Methanosarcina mazei S-6: one gene and its partner. Each later gene encodes a partner of the first gene's protein in a complex. Links are inferred from orthologs where the notes say so. Each region holds a gene or a part of one and is shown in the gene's direction. Other genes may lie near its edges.

Evidence for each region.
Region 2: the proteins of MSMAS_RS02050 (region 1) and mcrC are in contact, whole or in part, in a cryo-EM structure (PDB 9H1L), measured with the Methanococcus maripaludis proteins. The link is inferred for Methanosarcina mazei S-6 from one-to-one orthologs. Residues at the interface, in WP_011170365.1 of Methanococcus maripaludis: Arg6, Glu8, Gln30, His32, Val33, Met34, Gln35, Tyr39, Leu80, Ser81, Arg82, Leu85, Pro86, His87, Cys90, Asp91, Ser93, Glu94, Arg97, Lys98, Lys102, Pro103, Asn104, Met105, Ile106, Gly107, Ala109, His110, Lys122, Glu123; in WP_011171501.1 of Methanococcus maripaludis: Arg5, Lys6, Glu7, Gln8, Ile9, Val10, Asp11, Cys12, Arg13, Ala14, Val15, Met16, Gly17, Gly19, Glu20, Gly22, Gly23, Leu24, Gln26, Arg27, Gly28, Thr29, Phe30, Ala31, Glu32, Leu34, Asn36, Thr51, Tyr59, Arg62.

The regions. Positions count from the first base shown.
Region 1 is NZ_CP009512.1:472,067-484,450, reverse strand. What follows is about bases 2,631-5,587. They hold MSMAS_RS02050 (methanogenesis marker 7 protein), read left to right. Parts: upstream 2,631-3,619; coding sequence 3,620-4,555; downstream 4,556-5,587. Other genes in these bases: MSMAS_RS02045 (carboxymuconolactone decarboxylase family protein), read left to right, coding at 4,697-5,194; MSMAS_RS02055 (methanogenesis marker 17 protein), read left to right, coding at 3,019-3,618; MSMAS_RS02060 (methanogenesis marker 15 protein), read left to right, coding at 2,631-3,011. In the rest of the region: methyl-coenzyme M reductase-associated protein Mmp3, read left to right, coding at 1-646; MSMAS_RS02070 (methanogenesis marker 6 protein), read left to right, coding at 815-1,258; MSMAS_RS02065 (methanogenesis marker 5 protein), read left to right, coding at 1,264-1,767; more of MSMAS_RS02060, read left to right, coding at 1,764-2,630; MSMAS_RS02040 (matrixin family metalloprotease), read left to right, coding at 5,637-6,299; MSMAS_RS02035 (NUDIX hydrolase), read right to left, coding at 6,333-6,770; MSMAS_RS02030 (aldehyde ferredoxin oxidoreductase family protein), read left to right, coding at 6,927-8,642; MSMAS_RS02025 (translation initiation factor IF-5A), read left to right, coding at 9,081-9,467; speB (agmatinase), read left to right, coding at 9,574-10,449; MSMAS_RS19140 (MM0924 family protein), read right to left, coding at 10,733-10,909; MSMAS_RS02010 (MM0924 family protein), read right to left, coding at 11,126-11,305; MSMAS_RS02005 (helix-turn-helix transcriptional regulator), read right to left, coding at 11,816-12,019; MSMAS_RS02000 (DUF2178 domain-containing protein), read right to left, coding at 12,021-12,384.
Region 2 is NZ_CP009512.1:81,625-93,789, forward strand. Bases 8,279-11,016 are described here. They hold mcrC (methyl-coenzyme M reductase I operon protein C), read left to right. Parts: upstream 8,279-9,206; coding sequence 9,207-9,827; downstream 9,828-11,016. Other genes in these bases: mcrB (coenzyme-B sulfoethylthiotransferase subunit beta), read left to right, coding at 8,279-8,663; mcrD (methyl-coenzyme M reductase operon protein D), read left to right, coding at 8,688-9,200; mcrG (coenzyme-B sulfoethylthiotransferase subunit gamma), read left to right, coding at 9,829-10,575; mcrA (coenzyme-B sulfoethylthiotransferase subunit alpha), read left to right, coding at 10,586-11,016. Outside these bases: rbcL (type III ribulose-bisphosphate carboxylase), read left to right, coding at 1-241; MSMAS_RS00360 (L-threonylcarbamoyladenylate synthase), read left to right, coding at 368-1,462; MSMAS_RS00365 (hypothetical protein), read left to right, coding at 1,608-1,853; MSMAS_RS00370 (DNA polymerase II large subunit), read left to right, coding at 1,886-5,344; methyl coenzyme M reductase-arginine methyltransferase Mmp10, read right to left, coding at 5,704-6,939; more of mcrB, read left to right, coding at 7,359-8,278; more of mcrA, read left to right, coding at 11,017-12,165.

The DNA.
Region 1 (12,384 bases):
AGAAAAGGGGCAAAAACTGTCAGTAGAAAGTCTTCCTCCCCAGATCGTCCTTCTAGGGCACAGCTTTGAAGAGGTGGAGCCTTTACTTTCCTCTATTGGAGTTGAACTGATAAAAGAAGGCTACGCCGGAGAAAATTCGGTGATTGTCAGGCAGGAACCCCCAACTACCCTGGAAATTCTCGGAGAGGCTAAAGTAAAGGCATATGCCGTAGCCAGGACAAAACTCATCGAGGTTGAACTTTATACGGAGATAGCTCCAAAATCTATTGACTTTTTCCGCCACGCTCTTGATCTTAAAACCAAAACCGTCGGAAAACTTCCCGTTCATATGATATACGAGACCACTTACCTTTTTAAAACGGAAAAGGAAATGGTGAAATATAAGGAAATCCTCCCTGAAAACACGCCTGAGAAGAAAGTACTGGCTGGGGAAATAGGAATCACAAACCAGGCAGCAAAGAGAATGGGTACAATAGGAGTCAGACTTATAGATGACGATCTTTTCGGCCCCACAGGAGAGAAATTCTCTTCCACAAACATTATCGGCAGAATTGTCGAGCCTGACAGACTCAAAGGCATCAAAGAAGGAGATGCCATATACATAACCGAAGTTGCACGCAAAGAAAATGGTGGCCAGAAAAATTGAGAACAGGGATAAGAATAATTAGTGAAGTATAAAAATAGCCGCATAAATTGATAAGTAATGCAACAATAAAATAATACATAAGCGAAATAAATACCCGATGCTTGAGTGGATTCACATATTTTGATTTTTTTTCAGGTGAAGTCTCCCGAAGCTAAGGAGAGACAGAAAATGACAGAGATAAAAAAGGAAGAGATTACGAAAGTTATTGTAATCAGTTCGGATAAAGTGCTGCCTTCAGACGCAGCCATGAAGATTTACGAATCAGAGTTTCCGGTTACTGTAAAGGAAACCTGCTTTGGATTGATTGTAACAGGTCCTAAAGAAGATGTTTTATCAGTGGCCGAAAAGATCCGGGAACTGGATAAAAACCATATTTTTATAAAAGATAGGGGATTTCCTGCTGGCGACGAGAGACGCTGCCGGGCAAGCCGGGGGGGAGGTCCGAGACCTGGATTCCATTTCCTGAGAGAAGAAGTTGAGATGCTCCCTGCCATAGGGGCTGCACTCGATGACCTGGAAGCAAAAGGATGTGTAAAAGAGAAGCCAGAGGAGAAACGCAGACTTAAAGTTTCGGAGCTTGAAAAAGTTATTGAAGCGGAACTTTCGAGGTGAATTTTTTGGTAAAGGTTTTCATTTACCCTATAAACAGTCTTATTCTTGCTGATCTTGTTGAACGTTTCGGGCACAGGCCCCTTAGCATGATGAACCAGATACGAGAAAAAGTTACAAACATCGGCCTGGACTCTCCCCCTATTAATATCACTTCCGAAGACCCTAAACTTGGTCTTAAATATGCTGCAATTGAAGTGCCTGCCGGAGTAAGAGGAAGGATGTCACTTATAGGTCCACTGATAGAAGAGACCGAAGCTGCAATTATAGTTGAAAATCCTCCTGCTAATTTTGGCTGTGTGGGCTGTAACCGTACAAATGAGTTAATGAAATATCTGGTCCGCTCAAAAAATGTCCCCATACTTGAAGTAAAGTATCCTGAATCCAGTGAAGAAGCCCGGGATTTTGTAAGCCAGATCGCAGAATTCCTGGAATCATTGCCTAAAGAAAATTCTGAAGAAAGTAATAAGGCAGACAAAGAAAAAACAGCTGAAGAGGAGGACAGTAAATGAGCACTGAAGAATCCGGACTTGTCAAGATTGCCCTGGTGTCCTGCGGCTCCGAATATGCGGGAGTCCAGCCTGAATTTGATGAAGCTGCAGCCAAAGTGAAAGCAAAATTTATTTTTCCTGAAGTTGACGTTGCATCCATAGACACCATAGGCAGGGATTTCGGGCTTGAAGTTGCAAGCGGAGACCTGAGGCTTATGATGGCTCGGGCAAAAGCTGTCGTTGAAGGGACAACCAATGCCGATGGAGTCTTTATCACTACCTGCTTTCGCTGTGCAGAAGGAGCTATCGTACGGAACGAGGTCAGAAGGTACATCCATAGACACTCGAATATTCCGGTTATTAGCTACTCTTTTACCGAGAGCACCACTGCAGGTACTCTGCTCACCCGACTGGAAGCCCTTACTACAATTGTCAGACGCAGGCACCTCCTTACAAGGGAAGTTCAGCACGGGCTTACTGCCGGGATAGACTCAGGGTCAACAACTACAAAAGCAGTGGTAATGAAGGACAATAAAATAATAGGCAAAGGGTGGGTGCCGACAACAAAAGTCATTGAGAGCGCTGAAGAAGCATACTCTATTGCCCTGAAAGAAGCCGGAGTTTCCAGGGAAGAAGTCCAGGCTATGGGAACGACAGGATACGGACGCTTCCTTATAGGAAACCATTTTAACGCTCAGCTTATCCAGGAAGAGATAACCGTCAATTCAAAGGGAGCGGTCTATCTCGCAGACAGGCAGAAGGGGCCTGCAACAGTTATTGACATAGGCGGGATGGACAACAAGGCGATCTCGGTTGAAGATGGAATTCCGGGAATGTTTACAATGGGCGGGATCTGCGCCGGAGCTTCAGGACGTTTCTTTGAAATGATTTCAAAAAGACTTGGTGTGGATATCACCGAACTTGGAGCTCTTGCAGTTAAAGGTATGCATGAAAATGTATCCATGAACAGCTACTGCATAGTTTTCGGGATTCAGTCCCTTGTAAATTCCCTTGCCAAAGGGTCCACCCCTGAAGATGTAGCCGCTGCTGCATGTTATAGTGTGGTAGAGCAGATTTATGAGCAGCAGCTTCAGGAAGTTGACGTAAAAGAACCCCTGATTCTCGTAGGCGGCTCTTCCCTGATCGAAGGGGTTCCAAAAGCCCTTGGAAAGCTTCTCAAGATCGATGTCCTTGTTCCTGAAAACTCCCACCTGATAGGGGCAGTAGGAGCAGCACTTCTTGCTTCCGGCTTCGTGGAGGAGTGAGATCAAAATGGATTCGCTTGAGACCTTTGTTGTCGAGTCCGCAATTGATTCGGAAACGGAGTTTTACAGAAAGATCATCGAGGACAACCTTGCGAGTCTCAAGCTTGCCCCTGCAATAGGAAGAATCAAGGTAGTACTGAGACCTGAAGATTCCCTTTTCCAGATGGCAATCATCCTGAGGGATGTAGGCACCAGGGTTACGACAATCGATATTGCCGACGTGGAAACAAAACCCGTCGCCGGCGAAGTAGTGATCTCTATTAAAAAAGAACAGTATATCCCGGAACTGCTTGTAAAACTCTGGGAACGCTACGGAAAAGCAAACATCAGTCAGCCGGACCGCTGGACAGTGACCATCAGTACGGATAAGCCTGCAGAAGAGGCTGAATTTATTAAAGAAATGCTGATTGCAGATCCCAGGCACAGGCTTCATGAAAACCTTGTGGACTTTGCAATCCGGGTAACACCAGAGGGTTTCAGGGTGCGCTACCACCTTTATAAAGGCAATCGCTTTGTATTTGTAGCATCAGAAGAAACATTAGAGCGTGAGTGGATCGAAGAAGCAGGAGCAATGCTAGACGAATTAATGGAAGGAGGGAAAAAGTAAGATGGCTGTACTCCTACCCTATCTTTATACCGGCGGAGTCCATAAGCACGGGCTTCTAATCGAGCTGATGGAAGACCTTGGAGGATACATAATTCAGAAAGTGGTTACAGGGACCGAAGTCAATCTCATAATGCTTGTGCCTGAAAAAGACGTTGATATTGTGAAAAAACTTTCTAAAGAACTGCTTGGAATACTGGTGGAAGCGCCTTTAACAGGTGTGGAAATCGCAGTTGTATCCCCAACACTTGCTTCTCATCACCTGCCCCACTCAGCCTGCGATGTAGCAGAATACCTGCGTCACCCCGGAGCCAATACGAACATGTTAGGGCTCGCACGAGGGATGGGGCGAAGGGTATCCCTTTCAATGGACTACGAAAGGAAGCTGATTAACGAGCACGATATTGCAGTTTTCACCTTTGGCTCTTTCAGTGACTGCATCACAAAAAAGAAGCCAAAACTTTTTGAAGGCATAGAGATACCCATTGTGGTGACAGGTGGGCCTTCAGATCTTAAAACGGAGGATATTCAGGGAGCAGACCTCTACGTAGGAAATATCGGAAGAGTTTCCCACAGGTTAAGAAGAACTGAGGAAGTTAATGCCCTTGAGAATCTTAACCAGGAGGTTTCAAAAATAGCGGACAGTATTCGCAAACAGCAGGCAAGAGATCCTCTGGCAGTACTTCCTGCAAGGGTGATGAAAGAGATAGAAAATCAGGTCCCGGAAATCCGTACTGTGCTCTCTCCCGCCCCGCTTACCCTTCAGCTCGATGGGGTCAGGGTAAAACTGCCGTATGACCAATTCCATGAAAAGATAGAAAAGCTGGAGTTTGATGAAGGGGTTACTCTTTCAGAGCTTGCAAATATTTCGCGATCAAAAATGAAAAATTATATATTGATAAAAATCAAATCTAAATCCGACATAGGTTTTGCAATTTGACCCGGATTCTGTTGAGCTAAAACTATCCATTTTACATTTTTACTGGGTTTGTGCCTTTTCACTTATCCTTAAAACTGTAAAACCCGACCCGGAAAATGGGTCTAGCCCGGTTTCCACGTTAATCTATGCTGGTGGTTTCATATGGAACTTGAGGATATTGTGGAAATTTTAAAAAATGATCCCCAAAAAGTCATTCCTAAGCTCCTTGATGACGTTCGGGAGCAGTATGGAGAAGTCCCCTATATTATGAATTTTATGAAAGATCTCCCTGAGATCTTCATTCCGAAAACCCTTTATGATAACTCCATCATGCGGGAGGTAAAAAATCTCGACCAGGATACCGTGGAACTTATCTCCATTGGAGTGGCTTCTGCCCTTCGCTGTGAACACTGTTTGAAGATGCATGTAAGAATAGCTAAAAGAAGAGGGATTTCAAAAGAAAAAATATTTTCTGCAATAATGATAGGGGCATCTCTGTCAAATGCTGCGGTGCTTGCAGAAAGTACAAGAGCTCTTGCTTCGGAATTTCCAGATGAGAATGGAAAAAATAAAGAAGAAAAAAACGAAGAAAAAGAGCAATGCGACGACCCTGACTGCGAGGTATGCAATATTGCCGGAGCACATATAAAGCAAACATGAATGAAAGCAGGCATGAATGAAATAAACATGTAAACCTGAAATTTAACTTTTTCAAACTGGTGGATTAAAGAACCAGTTTTCAATACTTGATTTTAAAGACATTTTCTGGTCTGTTTTATCAAAAAGTGAACCTGAGATCCAGATAGGTTTCCAGGCGAATAGATCCGCGTCAAAGTCATTATAACCATGGAACTACTTTTTGAAAAATATATTTCTAACACTGATTAACTCAAGCTGTAAACGCCAGATTAACTGTAAACATAAAAATTGCTATAAATACCAGATTAACTGTAAACATCAAACTCACGCAGGCTCGAATCAGAACCCATACTGTTTGTACAGTAGTATACCTGAAAATAGTTTAAACAAATCAATGCTGATACGGGGGCTCATCTTTATTAATCAAAAAAAAATAAATCTAATAATATTATCCTTCGTTTTATTGCTGATAGTATTTTTAATACCTGCCGTTTCCGCAGAATCCGGGGAAGTCCCGGAAAAAATTCTCGATAAACCCTGGGACCATTCCCCAATCACAGTATACATTGACGATAAGAATACCCCTTCCCGTTACAGCCCCACATATTATGAACAGGTAGAAAAAGCTCTTGAATACTGGGAAGAAGGAGGAAACGGGAACCTTAATTATACCCCTGTTTTTGAGATCGTTGATTCCGAAAATGCTGACATAAAGATAAGGTGGGTTGAAAACCTTGAGAAAGTAGAGGACGCTCCTTCAGGTGTGGCAGGCTATGCAAAGCCGAGGATATCCGGAGACCGTTTCATTGAAGTTGAAATAGTACTTGAGGTTGGGAATTATCAGGGCAGGTCATGGCGCCAGTATGGAGACTCAACCATGCTCAGCATTTCAAAGCATGAGCTTGGACATGCCCTTGGTCTCGGTCACAGCGATAACCCGAGGGATATAATGTATCCGAAATATGAAATGAGGGATAACATTAATCCCATATTGTGGAGCAGGTATGGAGGCCTGATACGTGCAGCAATTTTTTTAGCTCTTGCAGTCCTGCTCTTCCTGGGGATAAGCTGGCAGAAAAGCCGAAGAAAAAGAAAAAAACTCGAAGATGAGTATTTTAAAGAATAAAAAATCCAAAGGATAAAAAATGCAATACTCAGATTAAATAAAGAGCTTTGAAGGTTTTTTGTTCTCACGATCAAACCTTTCAAAGAAATCCCGGAAATAAGCCGGGAGCGTCTCCATACCGAGAATCTTTTCCAGCGAGACCCAGGAATATTCAATGTGCTCATAGCTCAATTTAACGTCAGCGACAACATACCCCCCATCAAACACGATAGCAATGACCTTCTTTTCAGTGAGTTCAAAGTTTACCTGCCCTGCAATATCCCCGGGAACCATTGTAATTCCGGTTTCCTCCCAGACTTCACGCGCAACCCCTTCTTTAAGAGACTCGTCCGGGTTTACCTTTCCTCCCGGAAGGTCCCACTTTCCTGCATTGGTGCGGGAATTTTCCGAGCGCCTGAGCAGCAGAAATTCCCCTTTTTCGTTCCGGATGAGAGCATATACGGAAATGATATAAGGTTTCTCCAGGTTCATGTAATATTATCTACAATTTCTCTGCCTTAAAGAATGGCTCTTTCAAGATTTTCACGGTAAAAATTACAATTAAAGCTCATTCTCAAAAAGCATTTTCAAAATTTAAGCATCAAGAAAGCCCAGAAAAGATTAAAAGATATGAAAAGGGATTTTGATATGGTTTACCGGACAGGAAAAACAGTATATATAGACCTTGGCTCGGAATCGGTTAATGCTGTAGAGACTGATGAAAAGTTAGTCCTCAATTACCTTGGGGGGAGAGGGCTCGGAGTAAAACTGCTTTCCGAACTGGCAGATGCTGATATTGATCCCCTCAGCCCGTTAAATCCACTTATTTTCACTGCAGGGCTGATCACGGGACTTGCTCCCATGTCTTCAGGTGCAGTTGTTACATCGAAATCCCCCCTCACAGGCACGGTATTCAGCTGGAACACAGGCGGAGGCTTTGGAAGGGAACTGAAAACAGCTGGAATTGATGCGCTTGTCATTACCGGAAAAGCAAAGAGGCCTTCTCTTGTGGAGGTAAAGGGCGAGAAGATAAAAGTCAGGCAGGCAGACCATTTATGGGGTAAAAATACGGGAGCATGTACCGAAGCCCTGAAAAATAAAGGAAGCGCAGCCTGTATAGGCAGGGCAGGAGAAAAGGGAGCCCTTATTTCTTCTTTTGTAATTGATTCCATTCACAGCGGCCGGGGAGGCCTGGGAGCTGTTGCAGGCTCAAAGATGTTGAAAGCGGTGATTGTAAAGGGTGAAAAAGAGATCCTGCCTGCCAGCCCTGAGAGTTTTGGGGATCTCAGGGCAAAAATGTTGAAGCTTTTTGAAGCAAACCCTGTACTTTCCAAAGGGCTTTCAAATTACGGCACTCCTGCATTTGTCAAGCTGCTGGACTATATGGACCTCATCCCGGGAAGAAACTTTTCCGAAAGAAGGACTTCTTTTGCTGACCGTTTCTCAGGTGAGTATATAAAAGCCAGTTTTAATCTCGAAAAAGAAAGCTGCCCCTCCTGCCCCCTGAGCTGTAAACGGAGAATAAAAAAAACAGGGCAAATTCTTCCTGACTACGATTCTTTATGGGCTTTCGGATTTAACCTTGAAAACCCCGACTTTAACTCCGTGCTCCTGGCAGACAGAATATGCAAAGACTACGGGCTTGACCCTGTTTCTGCGGGTTCGGTACTTGGCGCTCTGGCAGAACTCAAATCAGAAAAAATAGAGGCAAGAGAACTTGAAGGTCTGCTTGAAGAAATGGGAGAAGGAGGCAAAGCCGGGGAAGGTGCCAGAAAATATCTCTCAAGCCGGGGGAGAGAAGATATCAGCATGGATGTAAAAGGGCTTGAACTCGCAGGGTTTGACCCCAGGGGGATTAAAGGTCAGGCTCTGGCTTACGCGACTTCCTGCCACGGCGGAGATTATCTTACAGCCTTTATGGTAGGGCCGGAAGTTCTAGGAAAACCACTGATGCTGGACCGCTTCAGCCTTAAAGGAAAAGCCGGAATCCTGCAGGCATTTGAAAACATGACTGCTGTGCTTGATTCTCTTGTACTCTGCCCGTTCTCGGTTTTTGCCGTAGGCGAAGAACTCTGTTCAGCTTTATTATACGCCGGGACAGGAATAAAAATATCTCCTGCAGAACTCCTGAAGGCTGGGGAAAGGATCTGGAATCTTGAAAGAGTTTACAATATAAAAGCAGGATTCTCTCGAGAAGATGATACACTCCCGCAAAGGCTGTTCGAAACGAGTGAATGGAAAGGAATTGGAATAGATAAGCAGGAGTTTAACGCAGCTCTCCGGGAGTATTATCATTACAGGGGCTGGGACAGAGAAGGCGTGCCTCTCCAGGAAAAGCTTGAAGAACTGGAAATCGCATACTGAAAAAATTGAGAAGAATTAAGGGATTTTGGGCAAATCTTAAATTTCTAAGAAAAAATGTCCACAGAAATTAATAATAATCGCCTTTGAACTTTGAAAAGTAATATTTTACTCAAATAAATAAAACTGTCCGGTTTTTCGAGAGAAATCCTCTGAAATTATGTCTGGAAAAACGAAATCTCGCATAAGCGTTATATACTCTAGGATAATTAATCGTATTAGTCTCGACCTGTCAGGTTGCACAGGCATTCAGATAATAATTACTTCCAGCTTTTCTATACGAGCAGTTAAGTAAAGTATGGATGAAAGGGTAGACAGGCTTAAAAATTAAAAAAGCCTTCTTATACCACTTCACCGGAATTGGCGCTGAAAACTTTAGATCAAATCCGGTATGACGTTTACAGCTTATTATAAATATATAAAATGTAAGGGAGAATCACTATGAAACAGCAGGTAGAAGTAAAGGAACTTAAAGAAGGAAAATATGTAATTATTGACGATGAAGCATGTGTGATAAAAAGCATTACCAAGTCAAAACCCGGGAAACACGGAGCAGCAAAGGCAAGAGTAGAGGCAATAGGCCTTTTTGACGGCCAGAAGCGCTCCTATATCGGGTCCGTAGCAAACAAAGTTTATGTCCCGATCGTGGAAAGAAAGAGTGCACAGGTTATCTCAATCACCGGAGACATTGCCCAGCTTATGGACATGGGAGACTTTTCAACTTTTGAAATCGTGATTCCTGATGAATTAAAGGACAGAGTGAAAGAGGGTGAAGAGGTATCCTATATCACAGCCCTCGGAAAGGTCAAACTCGATATAAGGACGTAATCATTGAAAAACAGACAAACAAAAACTCAGGTTAATACAGAGCCTGAGTTCTCTTTTTTACTAATTAAACAATTTACATCAGGTATAATTTACATCAGGTAAGAGTATGTTTTTACCCAATTCCTTTATAGATGCCCTCGCAGACTACGAATCTGCACGCTACGTAATTTTTGGCGTACCCTTTGATAATACCTCTTCATACCGTGCAGGCAGCCGCTGGGCTCCGGATGCTATGAGGCAGGTTTCTGCAAATTTTGAGAGTTATAACCCGGTTTTCGACATAGACCTTGTAGACCTTCCGATATATGATGCAGGAAACCTGGAAACTTCAGCCTCGGTTGACGAGACCCTGAGAGACCTTTACGAAGAGGTAAAGGCTCTGCTGAACAACGGAAAGCTTCCTATTATGCTTGGGGGCGAGCACTCCCTGACTTATTCTACGGTCAAAGCCTGTGCGGAATTCGCAGGGGATGATTTCGGAGTCCTTATTCTTGATGCCCACTTTGACCTCAGGGAGGAGTACAGAGGGTTCAAACACAACCATGCATGTGTATCCCGGAATATTCTGGAAAATATCACGGATAATCTCGTTTCTATAGGTATAAGGAGCGGGCCCGAAGAAGAATGGATTTTTGCCAGAGAAAATAAGCTGAAATACTACACGGCAGATGATGTTGAATCCATAGGCATGGTAGAAGTCCTCAAAGAAGCGATTGAATCGCTTGACTGCAGCCAGCTCTACCTTTCCCTTGATATGGATGCAATAGATCCCGCGTATGCCCCCGGACTGGGAACACCTGAACCTTTCGGGCTGAGTGCCAGGGATGTCAGGACTGCGATAAGGACCCTTGCCCCTTACTCAATGGCTTTCGATGTTGTTGAAATTGCCCCTGAATACGACTCCGGACAGACAGCGATGCTCGGAGCAAAACTTATGAGAGAATTTATTGCCTCTCATGCAAAAAGCTGCATCAAAAAATAAAAGGATAGAATGAAAACATGAGCTATGAACTGTAAATCTACTGCAGGTAAAACGGTAAAAACAGGAAAATATTAGCTCTCAGTATCAGCTTTCAGGAAGCATTTACTGTTGAAATTCAAAATAACCGTCACTGATAGAGCAGTTTCAGCCCAATGAAGAAAATTCGGGGATGGATAAAAATATTCCATTCAAAGACTTTTCTGCTACTCAGTCCTGTTATTCAACTGCTCTATCTGACAGCTTTCGGTTCAAAAAACTGGCTCGATTATGCTCGTTTTCCCTTTTATGCACGCCAGACCGCTATGATCTTATCGATTGCTATGTGCGTGAATTTTCCATTCTTGTCAAGAGTTAGAACGTTATCTGCGCAGGCTTTAACCTTTCCGTTAAAAACGTCTGAACCCCCACAGTAAACATCCAAAACTTCGTCAAAATAGTGCTCCACTATAAAACACTGCATTTTCTGCACCTCGGTGTGTTCATTTTCGCTCCTGTGGAATAAAGGATCAGCTTCCACCCAGGTAATGGAGAATAAAAACCTGGCTGAGCAAAAAACCCGGGCTAATCCTTCAATCCATAGAATTATTCAGCGATACAGATAGCTCAAAAAAGGATTATGGATGTCCTTTTTTTCCCTGTCTGCCGCGTTATATCACCTTAAATCTGCAATTCGAAATTACTGCGGCCACATAGCTATGATTTTATCAATGGCTATATGTGTCAGTTTTCCATCATTTTCGAGGGTGAGTACATTATCTGCACATGCTTTTACGCTTCCTTTGAAAATGTCCGGCCCGCCACAGTAAACGTCTACAGCACTTTCGAGATAGTGCTCCACTATAAAAGATTGCATCATACTTTTACACTCCTGCTGATCTCCCTTTTCGGGAAACTGGTTTTGTTTATTCGGCTGTTCCTGCTTTATTGTCTGGATACAGGTTATCAAACCGATACAATAGAAACAGGTACCCTGTTAAACTAACTGCTCATTCCTTATAAGTTTATTTAAAAACTAATCTTGATTTTCCTGATGCAGAGCCTTCAAAATTAACTGGTAAATCTAGCTTAAGTGAGAAAATCCCATATCATTGATAGACAGCGATTTTACAGGAAATAAAGCAAGAAATATATACATTTTACTTCAGGTTTATTTGCGTAAAGGAGAAAAGGAAAGCTAAGTTTATCTGAAAAAAATATGAGGAGGTTGCTTTTATAAAAAAATCGGAAAAAATACAGAAAAAAAACGGAATAAAAGATTTTTTACCGATTCCGAGAAAAAGTAAAAAAAAGTAAAAAAAAGTAAAAAAAAGTGAAAAAAAGTAAAAAAAAGTAAAAAAAAGTAAGAAAAAACATATCAAGAGCAGTCTTACTTCCCTTTTTCCTCATAGAGAAAGATGTCTTCGATATTTGCGTTAAAAAGCCGGGCAAGCTTGAAAGCAAGGTCGAGGGAAGGGTCATACTTACCTTTCTCAATGGCATGTATTGTCTGCCTTGTGACCCCAACCCTGTCAGCAAGGTTTTCCTGGGTAAGATCGTGCATTGCCCTGTAAACTTTAATTTTGTTTTTCATATCAGCCACCGTATTCCCTGTTATAATACATATAAAACAGGGAGTAAAGCACAAGAACTCCGCAGCCTGCATAAGCCATGAAGAACCCCAGATCCACGTATCCCGGATAAGTATCTCTCATGGCTATGAGGGCTGCACCTCCAAGGGCAAAGCCCAGTGCAACTATCTGGAGAGTAATGCGGGAAGCTTTCTGGCTCACCTGATAGATCCTTTCATCTTCGACCACGCCTTCCAGCCTGCTTTTCAGAATATACATAACAGCCATGCCTGCAAGCACGACTCCTACAGCTAGCACAGGATTTCCTATAGATGCCGAGAAACCTACCACAGCTCCAATCATCATCACAATCAGGAGAGAAACTATC
Region 2 (12,165 bases), 390 kb from region 1 along the record:
GTTCCCTGTAGCATCCGGAGGTCTCGCTCCTACAATGATCCCTGACCTTTATTCTATCTTTGGAAAAGACGTTATTATGCAGTTCGGAGGCGGAATTCACGCTCACCCAATGGGCACAGTAGCCGGAGCCACTGCGTGCAGGCAGGCTCTCGAAGCAAGCCTTGAAGGAATCAGCCTCCAGGACTATGCGAAAAATCATAAAGAACTTGAAACCGCTCTTGGAAAATGGTTGAAGAAATAAATTGCTGAGTGTGAAACAGCCTGTATAAGCGGAAATATCGGCAGCACTATTATAGGCTATGAACCGTGCACAGGTTTTACAAACAAAACAATAGCAAAATAACAATCAGTAAGGAGTTTTCCTCTGGTGAAGGCAGAAAACGGAAATAAAAAAGAGACCCGGATTTTGAGGGTCTCTGAAGTGAATTTTGACGTGATTATAGACGAGGCTGCGGAAATCATCCGAAAAGGAGGAACTGTCGCCTTCCCAACTGAGACAGTCTACGGGCTTGGGGCTGACGGGCTTAACCCGGATACCGTTCTGAAAATTTTTGAGGCAAAGGAACGCCCCCCGGGGAACCCTCTAAGTCTCCTTGTCCATTCCAGGGAAGACATTAAAAAGGTTGCAAAAAATATTCCTGAAAAAGCTCTCTTGCTTATGGACACTTTCTGGCCCGGTCCCCTCACAATTGTGCTTGAGAAAAAAGATACTGTTCCGGAAATCACTTCGGGAAACCTGCCTACAATAGGGCTCCGCATGCCTGACCACAGGATCCCCCTGGAACTTGTAAAAAGGGCATGCACCCCTCTGGCTGCTCCAAGTGCTAACCTTTCAGGAAAGCCCAGTCCCAGCCTGGCAATCCATGTCCTGGCTGACCTGGCAGGCAGGATTGATGCGGTTATTGATGGAGGGGGGACAGCCATAGGGCTTGAGTCTACCGTTGTTGATATGACGGTCGAACCTCCTGTCGTGCTCAGGATAGGAGCCGTAGGAATTGGCGAGCTTGAAAAAGTTATAGGTAAAATCAGGCCCACATATGCGGGAGCCGAATCCGGGTCTGGAATGCTTATGCCTGAAAAACAGGCAGGACAGAAGTACAGCCATTACACTCCCAATACACAGGTCGTGCTCGTCGAAGGGAAAAGCGAAGAAAAAGTTTCTGAACAGATTGGTATTTTGCTGGAAGAACATGTGAGCAAAGGCCAGAAAGTCGGGCTTTTACTCAGTGATGAGACCGCAGGTTTTTTTACTGCCGAAGAGTTGAATGTCCACGACTGCTTTTTACTGGGGTCCCGAAAAGAGCCGGAAGGAGCCGCAAAGAGATTATTTGAAGGGCTCAGGACACTTGACGCAGCAGGGCTGGATGTGATCCTTGCTGACGGTTCTTTTTCCCATTCAGGACTTGGAGCTGCCCTTATTAACCGGTTAAGAGAAGCCGCTTCAGTAAGGCATCTTGTTTAAATCAGGGACATCGGTTAAATTGCAAGAGTATAAGTGAGGGTTTGACAGTCAGAGTTGAGTGAAGTTTGACACCCGGATCTGAAATTCCGATTCGAGGTTCAAATGTTGATAACCATTTATTTTTTAGATATCTGGAGAGATCTTCTTGAAGGCGGAAAAAAGAGAACAGATGGAAAAGATGCGGGCTTATAAGAAAGTCCGCGAGCAGAACAAAAAAACGACATTAATAAGCCTTTCGATCCTGGCTACAGGTATGGTTTTGACAACTCTTGAAATAGACCTCCTTGGAATTGATATCGGATACTATTTGATGTGGGCTGGGGTTTTTGTCTTCTTTGTTGTCTCAATTCAGGGACTCTTTGCTGCCGGTTCCCTGCGAAAGCAGAGATAATTTTTTCGTTCTCTTAAAAGGGGATTTTTAAAATGGGTGAAACTATTGCAAGTGAAGAAATGCACAGGTACTTCGATGGGCTTGAGGCAAGATTAAAAGAAGCAATTGAGATTGCAAACAGAGCACGAGCCCGGGGAGGAGATCCCAGACCCGTTGTAGAAATCCCTCTTGCCAAAGACCTTGCGGATAGGGTTGAAAACCTTATTGGAGTCAAGGGTGTTGCTGAAAAGATCCGGGAACTTGAGGCCAGGATGTCCAGGGAAGAAGCTGCCCTTGAGATCGGAAAACAGGTTGCTGAAGGGGTGGTAGGAAGTTTTCCTTCAAAGAAAGATGCCGTTGAAGCTGCTATTCGTGTCTCAATGGCGGTTCTGACGGAAGGGGTGGTTGCGGCTCCTATTGAAGGAATTGATAAGGTAGACCTTGGTAAAAATGATGACGGTTCGCAGTACATAAGGATCTTTTATTCCGGGCCTATCAGAAGCGCTGGAGGGACTGCTCAGGCACTTTCCGTTCTGGTCGGCGATTATGTGAGACGCGGGATCGGGATCGACCGCTATAAGCCAAGAGAAGAGGAAGTGGAGAGGTATGTGGAAGAAATCCTGCTTTATAAAAGGGTTGCAAGCTTACAGTATACGCCTTCTGAAGATGAAATCCGCCTGATAGTCCGGAACTGTCCTGTTTGTATTGACGGGGACCCGACTGAAGAAGCCGAGGTTGAAGGGCACAGGGACCTTGAAAGGATAGGAACGAACCGCGTCAGGGGAGGGATGTGCCTTGTACTTGCCGAAGGGCTTGCACTCAAGGCTCCCAAGGTCAAAAAGCACGTGAATAAATTGAAAATGGACGGCTGGGACTGGCTCGAGACACTTATCGGGGGAGCTAAAAGCGGGGAAAGCGATGAAGATGAGCAGAAAAACAAAATCAAGCCAAAGGATAAATACATCCGTGACCTGATCGCCGGGAGACCTGTGTTCTCTCACCCCTCAAGGCCTGGAGGATTCAGGCTGCGGTACGGGCGGTCAAGAAATACTTCTTTTGCTTCAGCAGGGATTAATCCTGCCGGTATGGTTCTGCTTGATGATTTTATTACTAACGGAACCCAGCTTAAGATCGAAAGGCCCGGTAAAGCTGCCGCAATGTCTGCCGTGGACTCGATAGAAGGGCCTACGGTAAGGCTTTTTTCAGGAGACCTTATCCGGGTAGATGATATAAAGGAGGCGTACGAAGTCCGCCAGCAGGTTGAAGTAATTGTGGATATCGGGGAAATTCTGATCAATTACGGGGACTTTCTGGAGAATAATCATCCTCTCATGCCTTCCCCCTATGTTTTCGAGTGGTGGATTTATGATTACGAATCCGTCTGCTCCGAAAAGATCCTTGAGAAAGATTTGAAAAATCCGTCCGCCAGTCTTGCCCTCAAGCTTGCAGAGAAGTATAATGTGCCTCTGCACCCGAAGTTCACCTATCTCTGGCATGACATAAACCGAAATGAGTTTGAGGCTTTAAGAAAGTTCGTAGCTGAAAAAGGGACCTTTCTGGAGGGTGAAGGAGAAGGAGAAGGAGAAGGAATCCTCAAACTGCCCCTCGAAGACTCTGTTAAAGAGGGCATAAAACCTGTGCTTGAAAAGCTTCTTGTTCTGCATAAGGTAAAAGAAGGCGGTATCTTTGTTGAAGAAGCTCTCCCGTTTATTTTATGCCTCGGGCTTGACAGGTCGCTTAAAGAAAAAGTCAGTATGCCGGATACTGGTGATATGGTAGAAGCCGCAGGCATTTTGAGCGGGTTTAAGGTTTATCCAAAGGCTCCTTCAAGGATAGGGGCAAGGATGGGAAGACCGGAAAAATCCGACCTGCGAAAGATGTCTCCTGCTGCTCAGGTTCTTTTTCCGATAAGCAATGCAGGAGGAATGACGCGTAACCTTGTCTCTGCTTCAGATTATACTTCGTGCATGAATGCCAAGATAGGGGAAATCGAAGTTGAACTGGGGCTGAGGGAGTGCCCCGCCTGCGGGAAAGAATCTTATTTCTGGCGCTGTGAATGCGGGGAATTTACCAATCCCAAACTTTCCTGCCCCCGATGCAAAATTGACGTGAGAGGTGCAGAAACCTGCCCCAAGTGTGGGAGAAAACCGACCTCCGTTGCGAATGTAAAGCTGGATTTCCGTCCTATTTACAAGCAGGCTTTTGAGAATGTGGGCGAAAGGGAAAGAATGGATATTATTAAGGGAGTAAAAAGGCTCATGAATGGGCAGATGACTCCCGAGCCTCTGGAAAAAGGAATCCTGCGTGCAAAGCATGATGTTTATATTTTTAAGGATGGGACAGTCAGGTATGATATGTCCGATATCCCCCTTACGCATATCAGGGCTGATGAGCTCGGAATTACCGCAGCCAGGCTTAGAGAACTCGACTATAAAGAGGACATCTATGGAAAGCCGCTTGAGAGGGACGACCAGGTTGTCTGTCTGAAGGTTCAGGACCTTCTGCTTTCTTATGATGGGGCTGAGTATATGCTGCGTACGGCAAAGTATGTGGATGAGCTTCTTGTGAAGTATTACAAGGTTGAACCCTACTATAATGCCGAAACCATTCAGGACCTCGTCGGGGTACTGATGATAGGGCTTGCTCCACATACTTCAGCGGGAGTGCTTGGGCGCCTTATAGGTTTTACAAAAGCTTCAGTAGGTTATGCACATCCTTTTTTTCATGCTTCAAAACGCAGGAATTGTGATGGGGATGAGGACTGCGTAATGCTTCTTATGGACGGAATTCTCAATTTTTCGAGGTCGTATCTTCCCGAGAAAAGGGGAGGAAAGATGGACGCTCCTCTGGTGTTGACCACCAGAATCGACCCCAAGGAAGTGGACAAAGAAGCCCATAATATTGATTTGCTTGCAAGATATCCTCTTGAGTTTTACAGGGCTACGCAGGAGATCAAAAGCCCCACCGAGATTGAAAGCATTATGGACCTCGTCAGCAGCCGGCTGGGTAAGCCTGATCAGTACGAGCACTTTATGTTTACACACGATACTTCAAATATTGCTGCAGGTCCTCTGAAATCTTCATATAAGACTCTTGGAAGCATGATTGAGAAGATGGAGGCTCAACTCTCCCTGGCTGGCAAGATAAGGGCGGTAGATGCACCTGATGTGGCTGAAAGAGTTTTAAAGTCTCATTTTCTTCCGGACCTGATTGGAAATCTCCGTTCTTTTTCCAGACAGCGCATGCGCTGCATCAAATGTGGAGAAAAGTTCAGACGCCCGCCTCTCACAGGAGCATGCCCTAAGTGCGGGGGCAATGTAGTACTGACTGTACATGAGGGAGCTGTCCGCAAATATCTTGAAATTTCAAAAGAGATCGGTGAAAGGTACGGGGTTTCAAGCTATACCAGGCAAAGAATCGAGCTTCTTGACTATGATATCTGCTCTCTGTTTGAAAACCATAAGGTTAAGCAGCTTGGACTCTCGGATTTTATGTCCGGGTCTGCGCGCTGAGTTGAAAAACAGAGAATGTTCAGGAAGATGAAAATATTCTTATTGCCTTCAGGGAGAAGGTAGGGCAATCTAAATTCCGGTAAAAATGGAAATGTTTATTAATAATGCCTCCAAACCTTCCTGCAGGATTTTTTTTCTTCCGGAAAAGAGGTCTTTTCATTCTCCGTTCTTTTTTTATCTGCAAAATTCTCTCTATCTAATTGAGTAGCTTTCTATTGATTTTTTCGATAATTATATAATTTCTTATGGATTTATATAGTATCTGTTTTAATATCTATACCTTTTTCTGTAGCTCTTTTTTGATGATGTTTTCCTCTTTTTAAAGCTGAATTTGAACGGGTTCCGGGTAGATCAAGGCTTTAATCTACCGGCAGTCCAAGGGAGTTAATCTGATTAATAAGCTCTGTGAAACCTTCTATTTCCAGCTCCAGAACTTCTTCTCTTGTCATGCCTATGGACATTTCACCGTCTACTGAGAGGCGTTCCGGTCCTCTGCGAACAATCCTGTCTACTCCATCCTTTTTGAGAGCTTCCCTGACTTCCATATCATGCACAAAAGCTCTTCCAGGTATGAAGACAGTTTCAGTCACCTCGGAGAGGTCCAGATTTCTGAAATCATCAATTGTAATAAGGCAGCCTATGTCCTTTTTCAACGGGACTACATTCACGCTGCCTCCAAGAGCTTCAAATATTTCGGTAAGCCTGGGGGCTGCTACCTGCCCTGTAAGAACGGTTGCTTTTTTGGTAACTCCGGGAAGTTTTGAGAGGGCTTCGGGAACGTTCCGGATTGCAAAAGGCGAACCAATTAAAGGGTCTTCCAGTGGTGTTCCTGTGATCCTCATGGAAGGATGTTTTGCTGCAGAACTGCGTACAATTTCAGTGAACTCGGAGACTGTATGTGGAATTATCCCCGGGATAATTGGAGAATTGTTAAGGATAAGGCCGTTTTCCTGAAAGTTTGCAAACCTCATAAAAATGGCTCCCTTTGCGCCCATAGATTCCAGGTCGCTGAGGGTCTTTTCAAGTACCTCTCCATCGTTTATTCCCGGAAGAAGGACTATCGCTCCATACACTTCGCAGTGGGCACAGAAATCCCTGAGAACCTGAATAGATGCTTCGGGTTCAGGGTCTTTCATGTATTCGGCTCTCAGGGAAGGGTCTGTCGCAAAGACCGTGAAACTCACTTCCGTAACACCGTTGTTTATGTAAAAAAGAGCGTCATCAGGCTTGCTGAATCCCTTTCCGCTGGTATATCCAAGGTGTATTGGAGTGTTGAACTGGGACAGAAAAGTAATAAGATTCTTCAATTCGGGGTAGCAGCTTAAGTCTCCTCCTCCGCTAACAGTGAACTTTTTTACCTCTCCGGTTGCGAAATACAGCTTATTTGCAGTCTCTTCGAGTACCATCTGGAGAGGCTTGAAGCCTGAATACGATTCTTTTACGCTGCGAGTACAGTAATCGCACCCTTTTTTAAAGGGGAGGCAATACTTGCAGCCGAGGGGCTGAACGTCTTTGACTTTTTTAAAGTAGCAGTATTTGCAAAAGCCTCTACAGTCTACCCCGGGATTTCCACCTACGTCGACAACTACTTCCATATCAAACTTTCGTATAATGAGGATATTACTAAATCTTTTTGGTATGATTCTATGAGTGAGTATTAACAGAACCAAAAAAATTACATTAATTCAGGCATTTCTCAGAAAAATATATAAATAAGTTTTTTGTCAATTTTTTGATATTTTTGGGTGTCCCTAAAAATTAAATTTTCGATTGATGCTGTTTTTTAATATAATTATAGAAAAATACAATTCACCTTAATAAAATGATTTTTAAAAAAATACATGAATTCATCTAGCGGAGAACACAAAAGATTTAAGTACCTTCTAAACGAATGAGATTTCATTGGGAAAGTGGACACTTAAAAACGACGCGGTACTTGATTTATTGAGTGCAAAAGCACTCGATTAGGTGACCAGTCCCAAAGTGATTTTAATAAATTAAGGAGGAAATTAAAGTGTCTGACACAGTAGACATCTACGACGACAGAGGAAAACTGCTCGAGAGCAATGTCGACATTATGAGCCTTGCTCCAACAAGAAACGCAGCAATTAAAAAGATTATCTTGGACACCAAGCGGTCCGTTGCAGTCAACCTCGCAGGTATTCAGGGCGCACTTGCCAGCGGCAAGATGGGCGGTAAGGGCCGTCAGATCTTAGGCCGTGGACTCAACTACGATATCGTAGGCAATGTTGATGCTATTGCAGCAAACGTAAAGAAGCTCGTCCAGGTTGACGAAGGCGACGACACAAATGTCAGGGTCCTTAAAGGCGGAAAGAGCCTGCTTATTCAGGCCCCCTCATCCAGAATGGCCGCTGGTGCTGACTTCATGGCTGCAACAACAGTCGGTGCAGCAGCAGTTACCCAGACCCTCATTGACATGTTTAAAACAGACTTATACGATGCACCTATCGTAAAATCTGCAGTCTGGGGAAGCTACCCGCAGACAATGGACCTCATGGGCGGACAGGTTCAGGGTATTCTGAGCATCCCCCAGAACAACGAAGGTCTTGGCTACTCCCTCAGGAACATCATGGCCAACCACGTTGCAGCAATCACCAACCGTGGCGCAATGAACGCAGCAGCTCTCTCCTCAATCTACGAACAGTCCGGTATCTTCGAGATGGGTGGAGCAGTTGGTATGTTCGAGAGACACCAGCTCCTTGGTCTCGCTTACCAGGGTCTCAACGCCAATAACATGGTATATGACATCGTGAAGGAGAACGGTAAGGACGGAACCATTGGAACCGTTATCGAATCAATTGTCGGCAGGGCAATTGAAAACAATGTAATCTCCGTTGACAAGACCGCACCTTCCGGATATAAGTTCTACAAAGCAAACGACGTCCCAATGTGGAACGCCTATGCCGCAGCCGGTACACTTGCATCCACTCTCGTGAACTGTGGTGCAGGCCGTGCAGCCCAGAACGTCTCCTCAACACTTCTGTACTTCAACGACATCATTGAGAAGGAAACCGGTCTCCCAGGATGCGACTATGGTAAAGTACAGGGTACTGCAGTAGGATTCTCATTCTTCAGCCACTCAATTTATGGTGGCGGTGGACCCGGTGTATTCAACGGTAACCACGTCGTTACCAGGCACTCCAGAGGTTTCGCAATTCCCTGCGTATGCGCAGCAGTAGCTCTGGATGCAGGTACTCAGATGTTCACAATCGAATCAACATCTGGCCTCATTGGCGACGTGTTCGGATCGATCGATGAATTCCGCCAGCCAATTAAGGCAGTTGCAGGAGCGCTCTAAACAAATTAGTTAAAAGGTCTAAAGATGTCAGACTCTGCTTCAAACACAGAAAATTCCATTCAAATTGAAATCTTTCCCAGTAGAATTCTGTCCCCTGAGACTGCTCAGAAACTACTCGTTGAGCTTTCTCAGGTTGATGGAATACTCCGTGTTATGATCCAGGGCAATAGACTTCCTGAAAAGGTAGGTTATGGTCCTGGCACCGGGGAAAAGGTTGAACATCCTCTGAGAAAGCCTATTCAGATCGGAGGTCAGGTTATTGAGCTCAGGGTTAGTGTAGGCAGGATCAGGCTTGAGGTCTTAAATGCCGAAGTCAAGGAAAATGTCAGGGCAGTATGCGAAAAAATGCTCCCGTTCTCTTTTGAATTCAGGGAAGGGCATTTCCTCAGGAGAAAGCCTACAGTAACTGACTACGCTAAACTTGGTCCTGAAGCTGATCCACGCTTGCTTGGTATGGTAGATCCCAAAGCCAAAATAAACCAGCTTGTCTTCATTGAGAAACAAGAGAAAGAAGACGATGAAGATAAAGATGAGTGAAAAGATATGATGTTTGACCGGGAAACACAGGTGGTTGATTGCCGATGCGGTGGAGGACTTGGCAAAGGAGGAGGACTTGCTCAAAGAGGCACTCTTTCGGAAGCCGGTCGTGCCGACGTTGTAGCTGTTGCCATGAGTCCCGGACAGAGGCATATCACAAAACCGGTATGTGAGATTACATACGGCATGAGGAAAGAAAACATTCAGGTGAGTGTGCTTGTACTTTACTCAGGTTCAGGTATCCCGGAATCAGGCATGAGGACAGGATCATTTGTATTGAGTCCGGTAGAAGTCGCACAGATCGAAATGCACAAGCTGGCTGTTATTCACCTCGGGAATATCAAAGACCATGTAATCAGAAAAACCAGAGAAATTTTGAGCCAGGTAGACATACCGGCAATCATAGTCAGCCAGATTCCGGTGGATTTTGAGGATTTTGCAGAAGCAGGGATAAAGACGAGATTAGTGATGCCAAGGGATGAAAACATCCGTACCAAAGGAATTGTGATGGATATGGTAAGTGGGGTTACACGCGGTGACTCCTGTCCCAGGGATAAACTAAATTTAATAGTAAAATACGTCAAGACGACATTAGACCAGTTAAAAGATCATAAAGGAGTTGCATGAGATGGCATACGAATCACAGTATTATCCAGGCGCTACATCTGTCGGCGCTAACAGAAGAAAGCACATGTCCGGAAAACTTGAGAAACTCAGGGAAATTTCCGACGAAGACTTAACTGCAGTCCTCGGACACCGTGCCCCAGGGAGCGACTACCCGAGCACCCACCCACCACTCGCAGAAATGGGAGAGCCTGCATGCTCTGTCCGCGAAGCAGTGGCACCAACACCCGGTGCAGCAGCAGGAGACAGGGTCAGGTACGTCCAGTTCGCTGACTCAATGTACAACGCTCCGGCTACCCCGTACTTCAGATCATACTTCGCAGCAATCAACTTCAGAGGTGTAGACCCGGGTACCCTTTCCGGTCGTCAGATTGTTGAAGCCCGTGAAAGAGACATGGAACAGTGCGCAAAGGTCCAGATGGAAACTGAAATGACTGACCACGCCCTCGCAGGTATGCGTGGTGCAACTGTGCACGGTCACTCTGTCCGTCTCCAGGAAGACGGTGTAATGTTCGACATGCTTGACAGGAGAAGACTCGAAGGCAGCACTATCATAATGGACAAGGACCAGGTCGCAATTCCACTCGACAGGAAAGTAGACCTCGGCAAGCCAATGTCCAGTGAAGAAGCTGCAAAAAGAACCACAATCTACCGTGTGGACAATGTAGCCTTCAGGGACGATGCAGAAGTCGTTGAATGGGTACAGAGGATCTTCGATCTGAGAACTAAGTACGGATTCCAGCCTAAATGAGGTGATCATAATGGCAGCAGATATTTTCTCTAAATTCAAGAAATCAATGGAAGTCAAGTTCACACAGGAATATGGTTCAAACCAGCAGGCTGGTGGAGACATCACCGGCAAGACTGCAAAGTTCCTGAGACTCGGTCCTGAGCAGGACGCAAGAAAAGCCGAAATGATCAAAGCCGGAAAGGAAATCGCAGAGAAGAGAGGCATTGCATTCTACAACCCAATGATGCACTCTGGTGCACCACTCGGTCAGCGTGCAATCACTCCTTACACACTTTCCGGAACTGACATCGTTGCAGAACCTGACGACCTCCACTACGTCAACAACGCTGCAATGCAGCAGATGTGGGATGACATCAGGAGAACCTGTATCGTCGGTCTTGACATGGCTCACGAGACCCTCGAGAAGAGGCTGGGTAAGGAAGTTACACCTGAAACCATCAACCACTACCTCGAAGTCCTTAACCACGCAATGCCCGGTGCAGCAGTGGTTCAGGAAATGATGGTCGAAACCCACCCCGCCCTTGTTGACGACTGCTACGTCAAGGTGTTCACCGGTGACGACGAACTTGCAGACGAAATCGACAAGCAGTACGTCATCAACATCAACAAGATGTTCTCTGAAGAGCAGGCAGCCCAGATTAAGGCCTCCATGGGCAAGACAACCTGGCAGGCAATCCACATCCCAACAATTGTCTCCAGAACAACTGACGGTGCTCAGACCTCCAGGTGGGCAGCCATGCAGATCGGTATGTCCTTCATCTCCGCATACGCAATGTGTGCCGGTGAAGCAGCAGTCGCTGACCTGTCCTTCGCTGCAAAGCACGCAGCTCTTGTCTCCATGGGTGAAATGCTCCCGGCAAGGCGTGCACGCGGACCAAACGAGCCCGGTGGACTTTCCTTCGGTCACCTCGCAGACATTATCCAGACAAGCCGTGTTTCCCAGGACCCGGCAAAGATTGCTCTTGAAGTAGTCGGTGCAGGCTGTATGCTCTACGACCAGATCTGGCTCGGATCATACATGTCCGGTGGTGTAGGATTCACACAGTATGCAACAGCTGCATACACAGACGACATCCTCGACAACAACACCTACTATGACGTTGACTACATCAACGACAAGTACAACGGTGCTGCAAACCTCGGAACTGACAACAAGGTAAAGGCAACCCTCGATGTAGTAAAAGACATCGCAACCGAGTCCACACTCTATGGTATCGAGACCTACGAGAAATTCCCAACAGCCCTTGAAGACCACTTCGGTGGGTCCCAGAGAGCAACCGTGCTTGCAGCTGCATCAGGCGTTGCATGCGCTCTTGCAACCGGAAACGCAAATGCTGGTCTCTCAGGCTGGTACCTCTCCATGTATGTCCACAAGGAAGCATGGGGCAGACTCGGATTCTTCGGTTTCGACCTGCAGGATCAGTGTGGTGCCACAAACGTTCTGTCCTACCAGGGCGACGAAGGTCTCCCAGACGAACTCCGTGGTCCAAACTACCCCAACTACGCAATGAACGTCGGTCACCAGGGTGGATACGCAGGTATCGCTCAGGCAGCCCACTCCGGACGTGGAGACGCATTCACCGTCAACCC